One region of the Streptomyces sp. NPDC018026 genome, then DNA from elsewhere that is predicted to be linked to it. Evidence: riboswitches for the same ligand, from Rfam matches in the RefSeq annotation. Region 1 holds a riboswitch; each other region holds the start of a gene.
The links. Region 1 has a riboswitch for cyclic di-AMP ahead of ACH4D3_RS15635 (transglycosylase SLT domain-containing protein). Riboswitches for the same ligand answer to the same signal wherever they lie in the genome.
Positions count from the first base shown of each region.

Region 1 (4,180 bases):
ATGAGCTGCTCCGCCGTGACCTTCGGCAGGTCGGGGTCGCCGGAGTCGGCGAGCGCGGGGACGAGCCCGATCGTCGCGGCCGCCACTCCCATCACCGCGACCGGGACGACGTACCGCGCGGCCTTGCGCCGTCCGGCCCGCAGCTCCTCGCCCTCCCCGGCGGTCGTGTTGTCGTCGGAATCGATCGGTGCCATGTGTGCCCTACCTCCGTCGTCGGCGGCGGCTGTCTCACGACCTCGCACTCGTTCACCCGTGAGCCGCCATTCTCACCCGAATCGGTGAGGATTGGTGTTTTTCCGTGGTGTCCATCTGACCAAATCCCCGGCGCACAGGCGTCAGACCGCGGGCTCAACTCCGCCTACTCCTGCGGGATGACACTCAGGGGTACCGGCTCCCCCGCCCCGTAGGGGCCGGCGGGGACCACGAGGCGGCGACGGACCGCGGGCGGCGGTCCGGCGGCGGTCAGCCGGCCCGGTGGACCACGGCGTCGCACAGCTCCACCAGCGCGGCCTTCGCGTCGCACTCCCGCAGCGGGGCCAGCGCCGCCCGGGCCTCCTCCGCGTACCGGACGGTGTCCCGGCGGGCCTGCTCCAGCGCGGGGTGGGCGCGCAGCAGGCGCAGCGCCTCGGCGTGCCGCGCGTCGTCGCTCAGGTCGGAGTCGAGCAGCTCGCACAGCGCGATGTCCTCGGCGAGACCCAGCCGGGCCGCCCGCTCGCGCAGCCGCAGTACGGGCAGGGTGGGGATGCCCTCGCGCAGGTCCGTGCCGGGCGTCTTGCCGGACTCGTCGGAGTCGGAGGCGATGTCCAGGACGTCGTCCGCGAGCTGGAAGGCGACGCCGAGCCGCTCGCCGTACTGGGTGAGGACGTCCACCACCGTCTCGTCGGCGCCGGACATCATCGCGCCGAACCGGCACGAGACCGCCACCAGGGAGCCCGTCTTGCCGCCCAGCACGTCCAGGTAGTGGTCGACCGGGTCGCGGCCGTCCTGCGGGCCGGCCGTCTCCAGGATCTGACCGGTGACCAGCCGTTCGAAGGCGAGGGCCTGGACCCGGACCGCCTCGGGGCCGAGGTCGGCGAGGATCTGGGAGGCGCGGGCGAACAGGAAGTCACCGGTGAGGACCGCGACCGAGTTGTCCCAGCGGGTGTTCGCACTGGGCACCCCGCGCCGCACGGCGGCCTCGTCCATCACGTCGTCGTGGTAGAGCGTGGCGAGGTGGGTCAGCTCCACGACCACGGCCGAGGGCACGATCCCGGGGGCGTAGGGGTCTCCGAACTGGGCCGAGAGCATCACCAGCAGCGGCCGGAACCGTTTCCCGCCGGCCCGCACCAGGTGCTGGGCGGCCTCCGTGATGAACGGCACCTCGCTTTTGGTTGCCTCAAGCAACCCTTCCTCGACAGCAACCAATCCGGCCTGGACATCGGCTTCCAGAGCCTGGTCCCGCACGCTCAGCCCGAACGGCCCGACGACGGTCACGAGGGGTCTCCTGTCTGCTGGTGTCTACTGGCGATTACCTGGTTTGTCGATAGGTCGCTGCCACCACTCAAGTCAGCGTATCCGGTCACGTTTCGATCACCGCTAGCGCCCACCGTTACAGGCTGGTCGGTATCGGATCATGAACGGTATGTTTTTGATCAGGTGATATGAGCAGATTTTGATTGATATCGCCAGAGGGGACGAGCCGGAGCCGGAGGGCGAACGGGCCGGAGCAGCCACCGAAGATCCCATCACTCCTCCCAACGGCCCGCACTTCGAGAACGTCACCCGATCGACACGCCCACCCCTCCCCCGCTGCCCGCGTCCTCCCGCTCGACACCCGAAGCCGTCCCCACCCGCGGCCGGTTGGCTCCCAGTTGGGGTTAATGCCCCATTTGCCGTGCTTGTTGAAGTCAGTGAGTTGGCTCACTCCGCGCAACCCACAGGCAACCCCGGCGGAACCTGTGCCCTCCCTTTGCCCCGCAAGCCAGTTGGGGATTGGCAGCAGCAAAGGATCAAGAGCCTCAAACGCCTCAGACCAAGGTCAACAGGCATGTTGGGTGATTCCTGCACTTGTTCCGGACATGTGCTCTCGCATACGTTCCCGGCCTGTCGGGTGGACGCCGAATCCTGCCACCGCCCGTCGCACAGTCATCCACCCAACAAACTCGCCGGCAGGAGCGGGGGACCCAGGTAAGTCGCCGCACCGGTCACCACCGGAGCGGCTCGGGGTGAAGCCGTACCCGTCAGGGCACGGCCGGGCACCTCCCCGCCCGAACCCGACAGCTCACCTCGTAGGCGTAAGGAGAGGGACACCGCATGTCTGCCAACGGTCAGAACCGACCCGCCCGCACCAGCCGCCTCGCCCGCAAGCTCGCCGTGGCCGGCACCGGTGCCGCGGTGCTCGCGCTGCCGCTCATCGGCGCCACCACCGCTTCCGCGGCCACCCCGGCCGCCGCCACGACCGCCACCACGGCGGCCACGGCCTACCCGGACAACCTCGACGGCTGGATCCGCGAGTCGCTCGACATCATGGCCCAGCACGGCATCCCCGGGACCTACGAGGGCATTCACCGCAACATCATGCGTGAGTCCTCCGGCAACCCGCTCGCCATCAACAACTGGGACATCAACGCCATCAACGGCACCCCGTCCAAGGGTCTGCTCCAGGTGATCGACCCGACCTTCCAGGCTTACCACGTCGAGGGCACCTCCTGGGACCCGTACGACCCGGTCGCCAACATCACCGCCGCCTGCAACTACGCGGCCGACCGCTACGGCTCGATGGACAACGTCTTCAGCGCCTACTGAGCCGTACACCGCCTGAACCTCGCCTAAGAGGTACCGAAGATCCGCTCGAGGACGACGGCCACGCCGTCGTCCTCGTTCGTCGTGGTGACCTCGTCGGCCACCGCCTTGAGTTCGGGGTGGGCGCCGGCCATGGCGACACCGTGGGCCGCCCACTGGAACATCGGGATGTCGTTGGGCATGTCCCCGAAGGCGATCGTCCGCCGCCGCTCCAGACCCAGGTGCTCGGCGGCCAGCGCCAGACCGGTGGCCTTGGTGATGCCGCAGGGCTGGAGCTCCACCGTGCCGGGCCCCGACATGGTGACCGTCGCGAGGGAGCCGACCACCGCGCGAGCCGTCGCCGCCAGTTCGTCGTCGGTCAGGTCGGGGTGGCGCAGCAGCACCTTGCTGATCGGCGTGGACCACAGCTGGGCACGCCGCTCGACACGCACCGCGGGCAGCGTCGGGTGGGGCATCAGGTAGCCCGGCTCGATGAGCGTCAGCCCGTCGACGCCGTCCTGGTCCACGGCCGCGTGCACCTGGCCCACCTCGGCCTCGATCTTGCCGAGCGCGGTCTCGGCCAGCTCCCGGTCCAGGGTGACCGACCACAGCATCCGGTGCGCGCCGGCGTCGTACACCTGCGCGCCCTGTCCGCACACCGCGAGCCCCGTGCAGCCGAGCCGGTCGAGCAGGGAGCGCACCCGGGGTGCCGGCCGCCCCGTCACCACCAGGTGCCGCGCACCGGCCCCGGCGACCCGCGCCAGCGCGGCCAGCGACCGGTCGGAGACGGTGTCGTCGCCTCGGAGCAGCGTGCCGTCCAGGTCGGTGGCGACGAGTGAATACGCGGTGCGGTCCATGATCAGAGAATACGGACACCGCACCCGTCCGACTCACCCGTGACCGCTTCCGAACGAGGGCGTAGCGAGTGCGCTCGAACCCGCACGGCGTTGCAAGACGACGCCCGATGATGTCCGATGATGTCCGAAACCTGACACATCATCGGCTAAAGCCGATTCAAGGCCTGTGCACCGGGTTGGCAGCGGCAGGGCACACCACCTGCCCTCCGGGCGCTCCCGGCGGCGTCTTCCGTCTCCGAACCCGGACCGGGCGCCGCCGCCTTCGGCGGTACTGCCCAAGAGCGGCACGTCACCCGTAACGTGTGGCCGACCGCGTGTGTCACGTGACGCACCCCGATCACGTGACACAACGGCACACACGGCGCGCACGGCGCACATGGCGAGCACGAAAGCGAGGCAGCACCCGATGCCCCCCTTCGATGTCCCCGAGGGCGACCCCTTCGGCCCGCACAACCTTCCGTACGGCGTGTTCTCGATCCCCGGCTCGGCCGACCGGGCGGACCGGACGGTGGGTGTCCGGCTGGGCGACCACGTCCTCGACGCGGGGGCGGCGGCCCACGCGC
Region 1 is NZ_JBIRFY010000004.1:347,698-351,877, reverse strand. It holds gene ACH4D3_RS15645 (outer membrane lipoprotein carrier protein LolA) at 1-194, opposite strand, end outside; gene ACH4D3_RS15640 (polyprenyl synthetase family protein) at 463-1,473, opposite strand; cyclic di-AMP (ydaO/yuaA leader) riboswitch at 2,085-2,288, shown strand; gene ACH4D3_RS15635 (transglycosylase SLT domain-containing protein) at 2,293-2,784, shown strand; gene ACH4D3_RS15630 (HAD family hydrolase) at 2,808-3,617, opposite strand; gene fahA (fumarylacetoacetase) at 4,024-4,180, shown strand, end outside.

Region 2 (4,180 bases), on a different contig from region 1:
CATCTGGTCTCCGCCTCCCGTGCACGCGCGTACGTCCCCGCACACGGTACGGGACCGGATACGGGGACGTACGTACGACGCTGCCTCTTACGGGGCCTTACCGGGTGGCGCTCAGCCCTTGAACCGCGGGAAGGCGCTGCGGCCGGCGTACACCGCGGCGTCGTCGAGGATCTCCTCGATGCGCAGCAGCTGGTTGTACTTGGCGACGCGCTCGGAGCGGGCCGGGGCGCCGGTCTTGATCTGGCCGCAGTTGGTGGCGACGGCCAGGTCGGCGATGGTGACGTCCTCGGTCTCGCCGGAGCGGTGGGACATCATGCACTTGAAGCCGTTGCGCTGGGCCAGCTCGACGGCGTCCAGGGTCTCGGTCAGCGAACCGATCTGGTTGACCTTGACGAGCAGGGCGTTGGCCGAGTTCTCCTCGATGCCGCGGGCCAGGCGCTCCGGGTTGGTGACGAACAGGTCGTCGCCGACCAGCTGGACCTTGTCACCGAGCTTGGCGGTGATGGTGTTCCAGCCGTCCCAGTCGTCCTCGAACAGCGGGTCCTCGATGGAGACCAGCGGGTACGCCTCGACCAGCTCGGCGTAGTACTCGGTCATCTCGGCGGCGGAGCGCGTCTTGCCCTCGAAGCTGTAGGCGCCGTCCTTGTAGAACTCGGACGCGGCCACGTCGAGCGCGAGGGCGATCTGCTCGCCGGGGGTGTAGCCGGCCTCCTTGATCGCCTCGAGGATGAGGTCGAGGGCCTCGCGGTTGGAGCCGAGGTTCGGGGCGAAGCCGCCCTCGTCGCCGAGGCCGGTGGCCAGGCCCTTGTTCTTCAGGACCTTCTTGAGGGTGTGGTAGACCTCGGCGCCCCAGCGCAGGGCCTCGGAGAAGGACTCCGCGCCGATCGGGGCGATCATGAACTCCTGGATGTCCACGTTGGAGTCGGCGTGCGAGCCGCCGTTCAGGATGTTCATCATCGGCACCGGCAGCAGGTGCGCGTTGGGGCCGCCCAGGTAGCGGAACAGCGGCAGGTCGCTGGCCTCGGAGGCGGCGTGGGCGACGGCGAGGGAGACGCCGAGGATGGCGTTGGCGCCGAGCGAGCCCTTGTTGTCGGTGGCGTCCAGGTCGAACATGGCCTGGTCGATCAGGCGCTGCTCGGTGGCGTCGTAGCCGACCAGCTCCGGGCCGATCTGCTCGATGACGGCCAGCACGGCCTTCTCGACGCCCTTGCCGAGGTAACGGCTCGGGTCGCCGTCACGCAGTTCGATGGCCTCGAAGGCACCGGTGGAGGCGCCGGACGGAACGGCGGCACGACCCGTGCTGCCGTCGTCGAGGCCGACCTCGACCTCGACCGTGGGGTTGCCTCGGGAGTCCAGGATTTCCCGGGCTACGACGACGTCGATGGACGGCACGAGCATCTCCTTCTTCAATGTGACGCTTCACTGTGACGCTACGGTCTGCCGCGGTCCCGAGGGACCGCGACGGCTCTGCGGGACCGAGCCTAACCGGCTCCGGACGATCGGCCAGCCGATCGCCCACCCGCTGGACAGAACCGAGAGTAAATTGTTTCCGAACGGAACAAAGGCGGAACATGAAAGTCCCGCCCCGGTGCGTACGGGGGAACACGCACCGGGGCGGGAGTCGCGGGGCCGCCGCCGCTTACTTCAGGTGCAGCTGCTGGCCCGGGTAGATCAGGTCGGCGTCTTCGACGATGTCGTCGTTCAGCTTGAACAGCTTCGCCCAGCCGCCCTTGACGTCGTGCTCCTCGGCGATCGAGCTGAGGGTGTCGCCCTTGACGACCTTGTACTCGCCGTCGCCCTTCTCGACCTTCTTGCCGGTCGGGGTGGTGACGGTCTTCTTGGCGGGCTTCTCGGCCTTCGGCTCGGCGGCCGGGCGCTCGGAGGAGCGGGAGGCCTTCTGCTCGGTGGAGCGCTCGGCGGTGGAGCCGCTGCTCTGGCTCTGCGAGCTCTCGGAGCTGCCGGAGCCGCTGTCCTGCGAACCGCCACCGGTGTACGCGGCGCCCGACAGGCCGGTGCCGCAGACCGGCCAGGCACCCTTGCCCTGGCCCGCGAGGACCTTCTCGGCTATCTCGATCTGCTGAGACTTGCTCGCCTGGTCGGCGCTGGAGGCGTACTGCGTACCGCCGTAGGCGGCCCAGGTGGAGGCGGAGAACTGCAGACCGCCGTAGTAGCCGTTGCCGGTGTTGATGGACCAGTTGCCGCCGGACTCGCACTGGGCGACGGCGTCCCACTCGGACGCGGTGGCGGCGGAGGCGTTGCCGGCCGCCATCAGCGGGGCGGCGACGGCGGCACCGGTGACACCGGCGACGGCGATGACACGGGTGGCCTTGGACGGACGACGGTGCTTGCCCTTGCCGGAAAACAGCATGGTTGATCCCCTCACCGACGCCTGCGAGGTGAGCTGTCGGGTTCGGGCCGGTTGAGTTGCCCGGCCGGGTTCCTCGCGGAACTCGGCTTCACCCCTAGCCGCTCCGGCTCAACTGCCCGGTGCGGCACTTACCTTGGGTCCCCCGCTCCTGCCTGCGGCGCTTGACGCGACGACTGTTCCCGTACGGCCGCTGGCAGGATTCGGCGTTGCGGCTGTCGGGGCCCGCGGTGGCGAGCGGTCATGACCGTAGACACGCGCTCCGCGGATTTTCAAAGACGATCACGGCTTCTGAGACCTATCTCTCACGAGATCCAAAAGGGACATACGGTCTCTAACCGTGACGCGAACTCCCCCTACTTTTCGCCCGATTCGCCCGTGACCGTGAGCGTCTGACCGGGCAGGATGTGGTCGGGGTCGGCGCCGACGACGGTCTCGTTGCCGGCGTAGAGCGCGTACCACCCGCCGTCGACGTCAAGGGAGTCGGCGATGCCCCAGAGAGTGTCGCCGGTGCGGACGACGTAACGCCCGTCCCCGGCCTCTCGCTCGTCACCGTCGCGCGAGGCGTGCCGGCCCGTCGCCGGGTCCGTACGGCCCTCCCCCGCCGCATCCTCGTCCGCGCTGCCGCCGCGGTGCTTGCCGGAGCCGGACGAGCCCTCGGTGCCCTGCGGTTCGGCACTGGCGGAGGGGTCGGATTCGGTTGAAGTGTCCGGCTTGGTGGATTGATCCGCACCGTCGGACGAGTCGCCCGAAGCGCCGCCGGAACCGTCGGACGGGGCGTCAGGCGACGAGGAAGCCGAAGAAGAGGGCGAAGGGGACGAAGAGGACGCACCGGACGTCGACTCCGACGTCTCGGACGAGCCGGTCGAGTCGGACGACTCCGACGACTCGGATGTCTCGGGCGATTCGGTGGGCGCGGGCGATTCGGACGACTTGGTGGTGCCCTGCTCCCCCGAGGCGTCCGAACCTTCCGACGCCCCGTCACCGGCCGAGCCGGAGCCACCGTCCGTGACACCGGGGCCATTGCCCAGACCGGCGAGCAGACCACAGGTCGGCCAGGCGGCGATGCCCTGGTCCGCGTGCATCTTCTCGGCGATTCCTATCTGCTGGGAGCGACTGGCCTGGTCGGCGCTGGGGGCGTAGTCCAGGCCGCCGTACTGCTCCCAGGCCTCCTGGGACAGCTGCAGGCCGCCGTAGTACCCGTTGCCGCTGTTCTGGCTCCAGGCGCCGCCGGTCTCGCACTCGGCGACCTGGTCCCAGTTCGCCGAGCCGGCCGCGTGGGCACCGGTGGCACCGAGCAGCGGGATCGCGATGGCGGAGCCGGTCACTCCGGCGGCGACGACCAGTGCGGGTGCCTGGCGGGGGCGGCGGTGACGACCGTTCCCGGAGAGCATGCGACGACCTTTCACGAGACGACGGGGACCGCGCGGCGGTTGACGCTCGACACCACGCTGATCCGTGAACGTATAGGGAGATCATCGCTTGTCACAAGTTCATGCCGCGCAGATCACGTGAAGATCACAGAGTTGAGCGCGTGTCACTTTTGCGTCGGCGACGGACCGTTGCCCACCGGTGACGCGGGCGGTGTGAACGAGACGGGCAAGGTGCGCAGACCTCGCATGATGAGGCCGCCGCGCCACCGGAGTTCGGCCGGGTCCGCGGCGAGGCGGAGGTCCGGCAGCCGGGTCAGCAGCGTGGCCAGCGCGGTCTGCCCCTCCAGCCGGGCGAGCGGGGCGCCGAGGCAGTAGTGGATGCCGTGGCCGTACCCGAGGTGCTGGCTGTCGCGGCGTGAGAGGTCCAGGGTGTCCGGGTCGG
Region 2 is NZ_JBIRFY010000012.1:93,978-98,157, forward strand. It holds gene divIC (cell division protein DivIC) at 1-3, opposite strand, end outside; gene eno (phosphopyruvate hydratase) at 112-1,392, opposite strand; gene rpfA (resuscitation-promoting factor protein RpfA) at 1,640-2,368, opposite strand; cyclic di-AMP (ydaO/yuaA leader) riboswitch at 2,372-2,538, opposite strand; gene ACH4D3_RS30620 (transglycosylase family protein) at 2,722-3,759, opposite strand; gene ACH4D3_RS30625 (cytochrome P450) at 3,903-4,180, opposite strand, start outside.
Region 2: it holds a riboswitch for cyclic di-AMP, as region 1 does, so the genes downstream of both, rpfA (resuscitation-promoting factor protein RpfA) here and ACH4D3_RS15635 (transglycosylase SLT domain-containing protein) in region 1, are expected to answer to the same signal.

Region 3 (4,180 bases), on a different contig from region 1:
GGTGACGTGCGTGGGGAGAGTGCGGTTGAGCGTGGCGGAGCGGCGCGAGGAGCTGCTGGGCGCCGCCATCGAGCAGATATCGGCGCGGGGCGTGGCGGCGTTGCGGATCGCCGACGTGGCCGCGGCGCTCGGCGTCAGCAACGCCCTGGTGCTCTATCACTTCTCCACGAAGGAGCGCCTGGTCGCCGCCGCGTTCACGCATGCCGCCGAGGACGACCTGGCCCATCTGCGGGGGCTGCTCGCCCGTCGTACGTCGGCGCTGCGCCGTCTGCGGGCGGCCGTGCGGTGGTACGCGCCGACCGGGCCGGCCAAGGGCTGGCGGCTGTGGATCGAGGGCTGGGCGGCGGCGCCGCGCGAGCCCGCGCTGCGGGAGGTCACGCGCGAGCTGGACCGCCAGTGGAAGGCGGCGATCGCCGGGGTCATCGCCGAGGGGGTGGCCGCCGGTGAGTTCTCCTGTCCCGAGCCGGACGCCGCGGCCCTGCGGCTGACCGCGTTGCTGGACGGGCTGGCGGTGCAGCTCACCTCGTACACGGGCACGGTCTCGCGGGCCCGGGCGCAGGAGTGGGTGGACGACGCCCTTGCCCGGGAACTGGGCCTGGAGCGGGCGGCGTTGACAGCGACGACGCGGCGTTAGCGCCCGCCGGGACACCGGCCCCGCCGGTGCACCGCCCCCGCGCCGGGACAGCACCGGCCGTCGCGTCAGGCCACCGAGGCGATCCGCGTCTTGATGTCGTCCGGCGACAGCGTCCCCTTGGCCGTCACGTGGTCGCCCGACGACTCGCCCCGCAGCCGGCGCCCGATCCACGGCACCAGGTACTCGCGCGCCCAGTGCACGTCGTCGCGCCGTACGTCGAGCGTGCCGCGCGGCGGCAGGGGCGACCAGGGCTGGTCCGGGTCGGCCGGGACGCGCAGGCCCAGGGCCTGCCCCGCGCGCAGCGCCACCCGGGTGTGCCCCTCCGGCGACAGGTGCAGCCGGTCGGCGTCCCACGCCCTGCGGTCCTGGACGCTCCGCAGCGACCACAGGTCGAGCACCGGGCAGCCGTAGCGGTCGGCGATGGCGCGGACGTGCCCGTTGTACGTGGCGATCTTGCCGCGCAGGTGCTTGAGGACGGGCACCCCGCGGGTGTCGAACCCGGTGGTCACCAGGACGGTTCCGGCCGCGGCGGTCAGCGCGGCCACCGCCAGCTCGAACCGCTCGGCGACCTCGTCGGGATCGGTGCCGGGCCGCAGGATGTCGTTGCCGCCGGCCGCGAACGAGACGAGGTCCGGCGCGAGTCCGACGACCCGCGGGAGCTGTTCCGCCACGATCTGGTCGAGGAGCCTGCCGCGCACGGCGAGGTTCGTGTACGTGAAGTCGCCCTCGGGGCGCCGGTCCGCGAGCAGTACGGCGAGCCGGTCGGCCCAGCCGACGAACGCCCCGTCGGGGCCGTGGTCGCCGACGCCCTCGGTGAAGCTGTCCCCCACCGCCACGTACGACCCGATCACTGCTCTGCTGTCACTCTTCGAATCGTCTGCCACATCGGCCCATGATTCACCCTGGAATGTGACCTACGCGACCGTAGGAAGGGATTGACGGGCGGTGAGAAAGGCCACGCCTAAAGTATTCGTCAATTCCGGAATACGCCGGGTCCGGACACACCGAAGGCCGGACCCGGGGATCGGGGTCCGGCCTTCGGGGCGCGGAGGCCGCGCGGCGGAACCGGTCGTCAGACGGAGACGCCGTGCGAGCGCAGGAACGCCAGCGGGTCGATGTCCGAGCCGTAGTCCGGCGTGGTGCGGATCTCGAAGTGCAGGTGCGGGCCGGTCACGTTGCCGGTGGCACCCGAGAGGCCGACCTGCTGACCCGCCGTCACCGACTGACCGGCGGAGACGGAGAGCGAGGAGAGGTGGGCGTACTGGGCGTAGTGGCCGTCGGCGAGCTGGATGACGACCTGGTTGCCGTACGCGCCGCCCCAGCCGGCGGAGACGACGGTGCCCGCGCCGACGGCCTTGAGGGAGGTGCCGGTCGGGACGACGAAGTCGGTGCCGGTGTGGTAGCCGCTGGACCACATGCTGCCGGACTGGTGGTACGGGGTGCCGACGGTGCCGCCCGCGACGGGGGAGGTGTAGCCGCTGGTGGTGCCCGTGGACTGGCTGCCGGTGTCCGAGGAGGAGGCCTTCTCGGCATCCGTCGACTTCTCGGCCGGCTTCGCGGCGGCGGACTTCTCGACGGACTTCTCGGCAGGCTTCTCGGCGGACTTCTGCGCGGGCTTCTGCGACTGCGCGGAGGACGGCGCCGACGACTTGGCGGCCTGGCCGCCGATCGAGAGCTTGAGGCCGGGGTGGATCAGCGACGGGTCGGAACCGACGGCCTCGCGGTTGTCCGCGTAGAGCTTCTTCCAGCCGCCGTCGACGTCCTGCTCGTCGGCGATCTTCGAGAGGTAGTCGCCGCTCTTCACGGTGTAGGTGTGCGAGTCGGAGTTCTTCTCGGCGGCGGCCTTCTTGGCCGACGCCGGAACGGACTGCACGGCCTGCTCGGAAACGGAGTGCGCGGGGGCGGCGTTGGCGGCGGCGGCACCCATCAGCGGGAGCGCGAGCGCGGCGCCACCGGTCCCGGCGACGGCGATGGTGCGGGTCAGGCGCATGGCCCTGGTACGGCGGTGCTTACCCTTCGCGGGCATGGCGAATTCCTCTCCGGCGCCTGCGAGGTGAGCTGTCGGGTGCGGGCTGGAGATGCCCGGCCGCGCCGAAACGCGGCTTTACCCCAAGCCGTTCCGGGAACCGGAACAGGCAGTTCTACCTGTGGGTCCCCCGCTCCTGCCGTGTACGGGTGGTCGATGAGTGCGGGCTCCGGTCGGCGGCAGGATTAGGCGTCCGTCCGGATCGGTGGTGAACGTAAGGGACCAAGACGCACAGGGACAAGCGAGGGGTTGCCCCGACAGGTGTTCCGATTGATCCTTTACGGGAATATCCGGTAACCCTGCGTCGATTTCCACCGCGCGCTTTTACTTGAAGCCCCTTGAGAAACACTTGAATTACGTGAACATGACGGGCAACGCACGGTCACGGATATGACGCTGCTCACGCGCCTCTCATTCACCCTCCGCCATTTCAGGGCCACTTGTCATCAAGGCCGCCAATTCGGACAGAAGGCTCTTATTGGAGCGGAATATGCCTCGGGGCGCCATTTCGCGCACAGGTGATGCCGTATCGTCGGGTGGAGCCCGCCGGCGAGCAGCGGCGGCGGGGCGGAGTGGGAGGAGCCCCCGTGACGCAGCAGGTCCCGTCGACCGAACCCGAGCTGACCGGTGTGCGCAACTTCCGGGACGTGGGCGGACTGCCCACCGTGGACGGGCGGCGGGTGCGGCAGGGGGTGCTGTTCCGCAGCGGTCACCTGGCTCACGCCACCGGGGAGGACGCCGCGTTCCTGGCCTCGCTGGGCCTGCACACGATCTTCGACTTCCGCAACGCGGCCGACCAGAAGCTGGAGGGCCCGGACGTCGACCTGCCGGGCGTGCGCAATGTGAACCTGCCGCTGAGCGACCCGGCCGACGGCGCCGAGTTCTGGAAGATGGTCCGCGACGGCGACCTCGACCAGCTGCGCGGGATCCTGGCCGACGGCAGGGCCGCGGACCGGATGATCGCCTCCTACCGCGCGATCGTCACGGAGCGCACCGCGGAGCACTCCCGCATCCTGCACGCGCTCGCCGAGGACAGCGTCCCGGCCTTGATGCACTGCGCCGCCGGGAAGGACCGCGCGGGCCTGTCGATCGCCGTCACCCTGCTCGCCCTGGGTGTCGAGCGCGAGGCCGTCGTCGAGGACTACCTGAAGTCGAACGCCGCGCACCGCCGCTACAAGGTGCGCCGCAGCGGCTCCGCCGCCTCCGCCTACTCCCCCGAGGTCATGGAGCTGCTCGGTCCGCTGTTCGACGCGCGCGCCGAGTACCTGGCGGCGGCCTTCGAGACCGTCGAGGAGACGTGGGGCGGCGTCGACGCCTACCTGGAGCAGGGCCTGCGGCTCACTCCCGGGACCCGGGAGCGGCTGCGCGAGCGGATGCTGGACTGAGCCACCCGCCCGTGGCGGCGCTACTTGGCGCCCACCTCGAACAGCAGGTAGAGGAAGCCGCCGAAGACGTGCCCCAGGGCGATGTAGATGACCAGCCGCACCCACAGGGCGCGCGGGAACTTCTCCTGCATGGTG
Region 3 is NZ_JBIRFY010000001.1:1,141,250-1,145,429, reverse strand. It holds gene ACH4D3_RS04675 (TetR/AcrR family transcriptional regulator) at 11-634, shown strand; gene ACH4D3_RS04670 (SGNH/GDSL hydrolase family protein) at 700-1,485, opposite strand; gene ACH4D3_RS04665 (peptidoglycan DD-metalloendopeptidase family protein) at 1,707-2,660, opposite strand; cyclic di-AMP (ydaO/yuaA leader) riboswitch at 2,665-2,822, opposite strand; gene ACH4D3_RS04660 (tyrosine-protein phosphatase) at 3,248-4,045, shown strand; gene ACH4D3_RS04655 (DUF6126 family protein) at 4,066-4,180, opposite strand, start outside.
Region 3: it holds a riboswitch for cyclic di-AMP, as region 1 does, so the genes downstream of both, ACH4D3_RS04665 (peptidoglycan DD-metalloendopeptidase family protein) here and ACH4D3_RS15635 (transglycosylase SLT domain-containing protein) in region 1, are expected to answer to the same signal.

Region 4 (4,180 bases), on a different contig from region 1:
CCCTGGACCACGCGGCCCGCGCCACCGCCCCACCGCCGGTGCCGATACCGATGCCGCCGTGGGCGTATCCGTACGGCGGCACGCACGGCACACACGGCGCGTACGGCGCGTACGGCCCCCGCACCGCACCCGGTCCTTACGCTGCGCAGGCCCCCTACGCCACACAGGCCCCGCACAACCCGTACCTGCCGCCGTACCACCCGTACGGACCTACGCCCGGCCCGCACCGGCCGTAGATCCGCGACGCGACGCGCCGCGCCCGCTCAGGCGGACGCCCGGGTCAGCCTCCCCACCTCGTCCTCCGTCAGGCTCAGTTCGGCCACGCCCAGCAGCGCCGGGAGCTGCTCCACCGTGCGCGCGGAGGCGATCGGCGCCGCCACCGTCGGCCGGGCGGCCAGCCAGGCGAGGGCGACGGTGGCGACGGGAGCGTCGTGGGCCGCGGCGATCTCGTCCAGGGCGGCCAGCACCCGGCGGCCCCGCTCGGTCTCCAGGTGCTTGGCCGCACCGCCCGCCCGCGGGCTGTCCACCTCCGTGCCGGGCCGGTACTTGCCGGTGAGGAAACCGGACGCGAGGGCGTAGTACGGCACGGCGGCGAGACCGGCCTGCTCGGCGAGGTCGCGCAGTTCGCCCTCGTACGTGTCGCGGGAGACCAGGTTGTAGTGCGGCTGGAGGGCGACGTACCGGGCGAGGCCCTCGCGGTCGGAGAACTCCAGGGACGCCGCGAGCCGCTCGGCGGAGATGTTGGAGGCGGCGATGTGCCGCACCTTTCCGGCCTTCACCAGCGCGTCGAGCGCGCCGACGATCTCCTCGACCGGCACCTCGGGCTTGTCGAAGTGGGTGTAGTACAGGTCGATGTGATCGGTGCCCAGGCGGCGCAGCGAGGCGTCGGCCGCGGCCCTGATGTTCGCGGCGGACAGGCCCGGGTACTCGGGGTGCTGGCTGACCTTGGTGGCGAGGACGACGTCGTCACGGTTGCCGCGGGCCGCGAACCACTGGCCGAGGACGGTCTCGGACTCGCCGCCGCTGTTGCCGTCGACCCAGGCGGAGTAGGAGTCGGCGGTGTCGACGAAGTTGCCGCCGGCCGCCGTGTAGGCGTCCAGGACGGCGAAGGACCGGTCCCGGTCGGCGGTCCAGCCGAAGACGTTGCCGCCGAGGGCGAGGGGGAAGACCGCCAGGTCGGAGGAGCCGAGCTTGCGCAGAGAAGTCATGTAGGGACTCAACGACCGCGCCGGAGCGGGCGATTCTGGCAGGCGGGCAAAATTTCCCGCGAACCGGCAGCCCTGACGTCGGGGGGTCGCCGTCAGGACCGCCGGGGTTCAGCGGGGTGCGTCGGGGGCGGGGCGGATCAGGGGGTGAGCCCCTTGCTCTGCAGCCAGGCCATCGGGTCGATGCCGCTGCCGCCGTCGGTGTGGACCTCGAGGTGGAGGTGGGCGCCGGTGACGTTGCCGGTGGCGCCGACGCGGCCGATGACGTCACCGGTGGTGACCTGCTGGCCGACGCTGACGTTGATGGAGGACTGGTGCGCGTACCAGAGCTCGGTGCCGTCGTCGAGGGTGAGCACGGTCTTGTAGCCGTACGACCCGTCCCAGCCGGCCGACGTGATGGTGCCGCTGTGCACCGCCTTGAGCAGCGTGCCCGTGGGGGCGGCGAAGTCGAGGCCGGTGTGGTGGCCGGAGGCCCAGAGGGAGCCGGCCTGGTTGAACGTGGAGGAGATCGTGTACGAGGAGGTCGGCAGCGTGAACTGCTTGGCCAGCTTCGCGAGCCGCTCGGCCTCGGCCTTCTTCGCGGCCTCCTCCTCCGCCTTCTTCTTGGCGGCGGCGGCCTTCTCCTCGGCCTCCTTCTCCGCCTTGGCGGCGGCTTCCGCGGCCTTCTTCTCGGCCGCGGCGGCGGCTTCTTCGGCGGCCTTGGTCTCGACCTGCGCCTGCTGCTGCTCGGCCTGCGCCATGATCCGGGCCCGCAGCGACTCGCCGGCGCCGGTGGTGTCGGCGCCCTCCGCGCTGTCGGCGGCGACGGCCTGGGTGATGCCGCTGAGCGGGGTGGCGGAACCCTCGGGCTCCGGCGCCTCGTCGTCGCTCCCGGGCATGAGCGAGCCGACGTTCGGCAGGTCCGGCATGGAGATGGACACCGGGGGCTTGCCGGTCTGCGCGCTGGCCATGCCGCCCGCTCCGACGGCGGCTATGACACCGACGCCGAGGACGGTGGAGCTGCGGGCGAGTCCGCCGCGCTGCTTGGCCACGCGGTGCCGGCCGCGTACGGGGCGGATGGATTCCGCGGTGGGATTCCACTCCTCCCAGGGGCCCTCTTCGGTGCGGTAGCCGTCGTAGCCGAAGGTGTCGGTGCCGTGCCCACTGGGCGCGGACGGGGCCTCGGGGGCAGGCCGGTTGGACGCCACGTGGGCGTACTCCTTTCCTTCCTTTCGCCTACCGGGTTAGCTGACGGGTTCGGAGCAGGAAGGTCTCCTACGGGTGTCTGCCGACCGTTTTCCACGGCGGCATACGCCCGATTCACCCCAATGTGGTGGTTCCCCGGTTCCCTTGCGGGATTCGGCGCGTGCGCACGGAGCCGCCTTCTGTGACGGCTGGGACGACCGCGCTGCGTTATCGAACGTTAATAGACGCGAGGCTCCGATTCCAAGCCGTTCCTCTTGATCATTACCGAATACGGCCGGGACGTACGCCTCACGACCGGTGAAAACCGGGCGAGTTGACCCGGCCTCGGTATTCCCTCTCGCGCCAGTTTCTTCTGACGGTGTATCAGTTGTTATGCGGAGGGGGGTCGCGCTGTCACGGCTCGTGACAATGATCATGATCACCGCGCCGGGGGCGCCGGACGGCGAGCAGTGCCATGTCGTCCGCCATGCCGCCCCCGGAGTGCCGGCGCACGTCCTCGGCGAGGGTGGCGAGCAGGGTCGCCGGATGCGGGAAGACGCGGCCGGTCAGCCGCGCCTGCGGATCGTAGAACTCGCCCTTCGCGTCCCGGGCTTCGGTCAGCCCGTCGGTGTAGAGCAGCAGTGTGGCCCCGCCGGGGAAGGGGGCCTCCTCCGCCCGGTCGGGCCACACTCCCAGCTCGCCCATGCCGAGCGGCAGCGCCGACTCGTGGGCGGGCAGCGGGCCGAGGGTGCCGTCGGCGTAGAGCAGCAGGGGCGGCGGATGGCCGCGGTTGACGATGCGGACGGTGCCGCCGCCGTGCGGGAGTTCGGCGAGGACGGCGGTGGTGAAGCCCTCGAAGGCGTCCAGTCCGTCGCGTCGGGTGCCCTCGCGCGCCAGCGCCCGCTCCAGGCGCTGTGCCACCGCCTCCAGCGTCGCCTCCTGCTCGGCCGCCTCCCGGAACGCGCCGATCACGACGGCGACGGCGGCCACCGCACCCATGCCCTTGCCGCGCACGTCCCCGACGATGAGCCGGACGCCGCGGGCGCTGTCCTGCACCGCGTACAGGTCGCCGCCGATGAAGGCGTCGGCCTGCGCGGCCTCGTAGCAGACGGCGATCTCGAAGCCCGCGATCCGCTCGGCGGGTTCGGGCAGGACGGCGCGCTGGGCGGCCTCGGCGATCTCACGGACGGAGACGAGGCGCTCGCTGCTGCGGCGGACCATGCCGTTCACGAGGACGGCGAGTACGGCGACCGTGGCGATGGTGATCAGCTCGGTGAGGGAGTCGACGTAGTGGATGACGCCCTTGCCGAGCTGCAGCCCGATGACCGCGGCGACCACGGCGACGCCGGTGAGCGCCGTGCCGCGCCGCGAGTAGAGCGGGGCGGCGATCAGGGGCGCGGCCGTGTAGAGGGGTCCGGCGGTGAAGTATCTCGGGGTGAAGATGTCGTACAGGATGGCGACGACGATCAGCAGCACGGGGAGCGCGTGCACGAAGGCCCGCCCGTACCCGGTCCGCCGGACTGGCGGTGGCCCGGAGGGCGGCACGGGCAGCGCCTCGTCGCCGAGCCCGAGACCCGGGTCGGGCACGGGATCGCCGGGGAGCCGGCCACCGGCTCTGGCGGCCGCTCCCTCGTCGTCCACGTCACCTGGCCGCACCACTCGTCTCCCGCCGCCCCGCGCGTCCGCGCCGCTTGCCGTCCCGCACTCCAGGGTTCCGGGGGCGGGGACGGGCGGCGAGCGGTGAGGGGCCGACCGGATGACACGGGGCACCTGCGGAAACGCACCGAGGGCCGGAACCCTTTCGGATTCCG
Region 4 is NZ_JBIRFY010000009.1:21,414-25,593, forward strand. It holds gene ACH4D3_RS26110 (PrsW family intramembrane metalloprotease) at 1-236, shown strand, start outside; gene ACH4D3_RS26115 (aldo/keto reductase) at 264-1,208, opposite strand; gene ACH4D3_RS26120 (M23 family metallopeptidase) at 1,346-2,392, opposite strand; cyclic di-AMP (ydaO/yuaA leader) riboswitch at 2,404-2,559, opposite strand; gene ACH4D3_RS26125 (PP2C family protein-serine/threonine phosphatase) at 2,784-4,010, opposite strand.
Region 4: it holds a riboswitch for cyclic di-AMP, as region 1 does, so the genes downstream of both, ACH4D3_RS26120 (M23 family metallopeptidase) here and ACH4D3_RS15635 (transglycosylase SLT domain-containing protein) in region 1, are expected to answer to the same signal.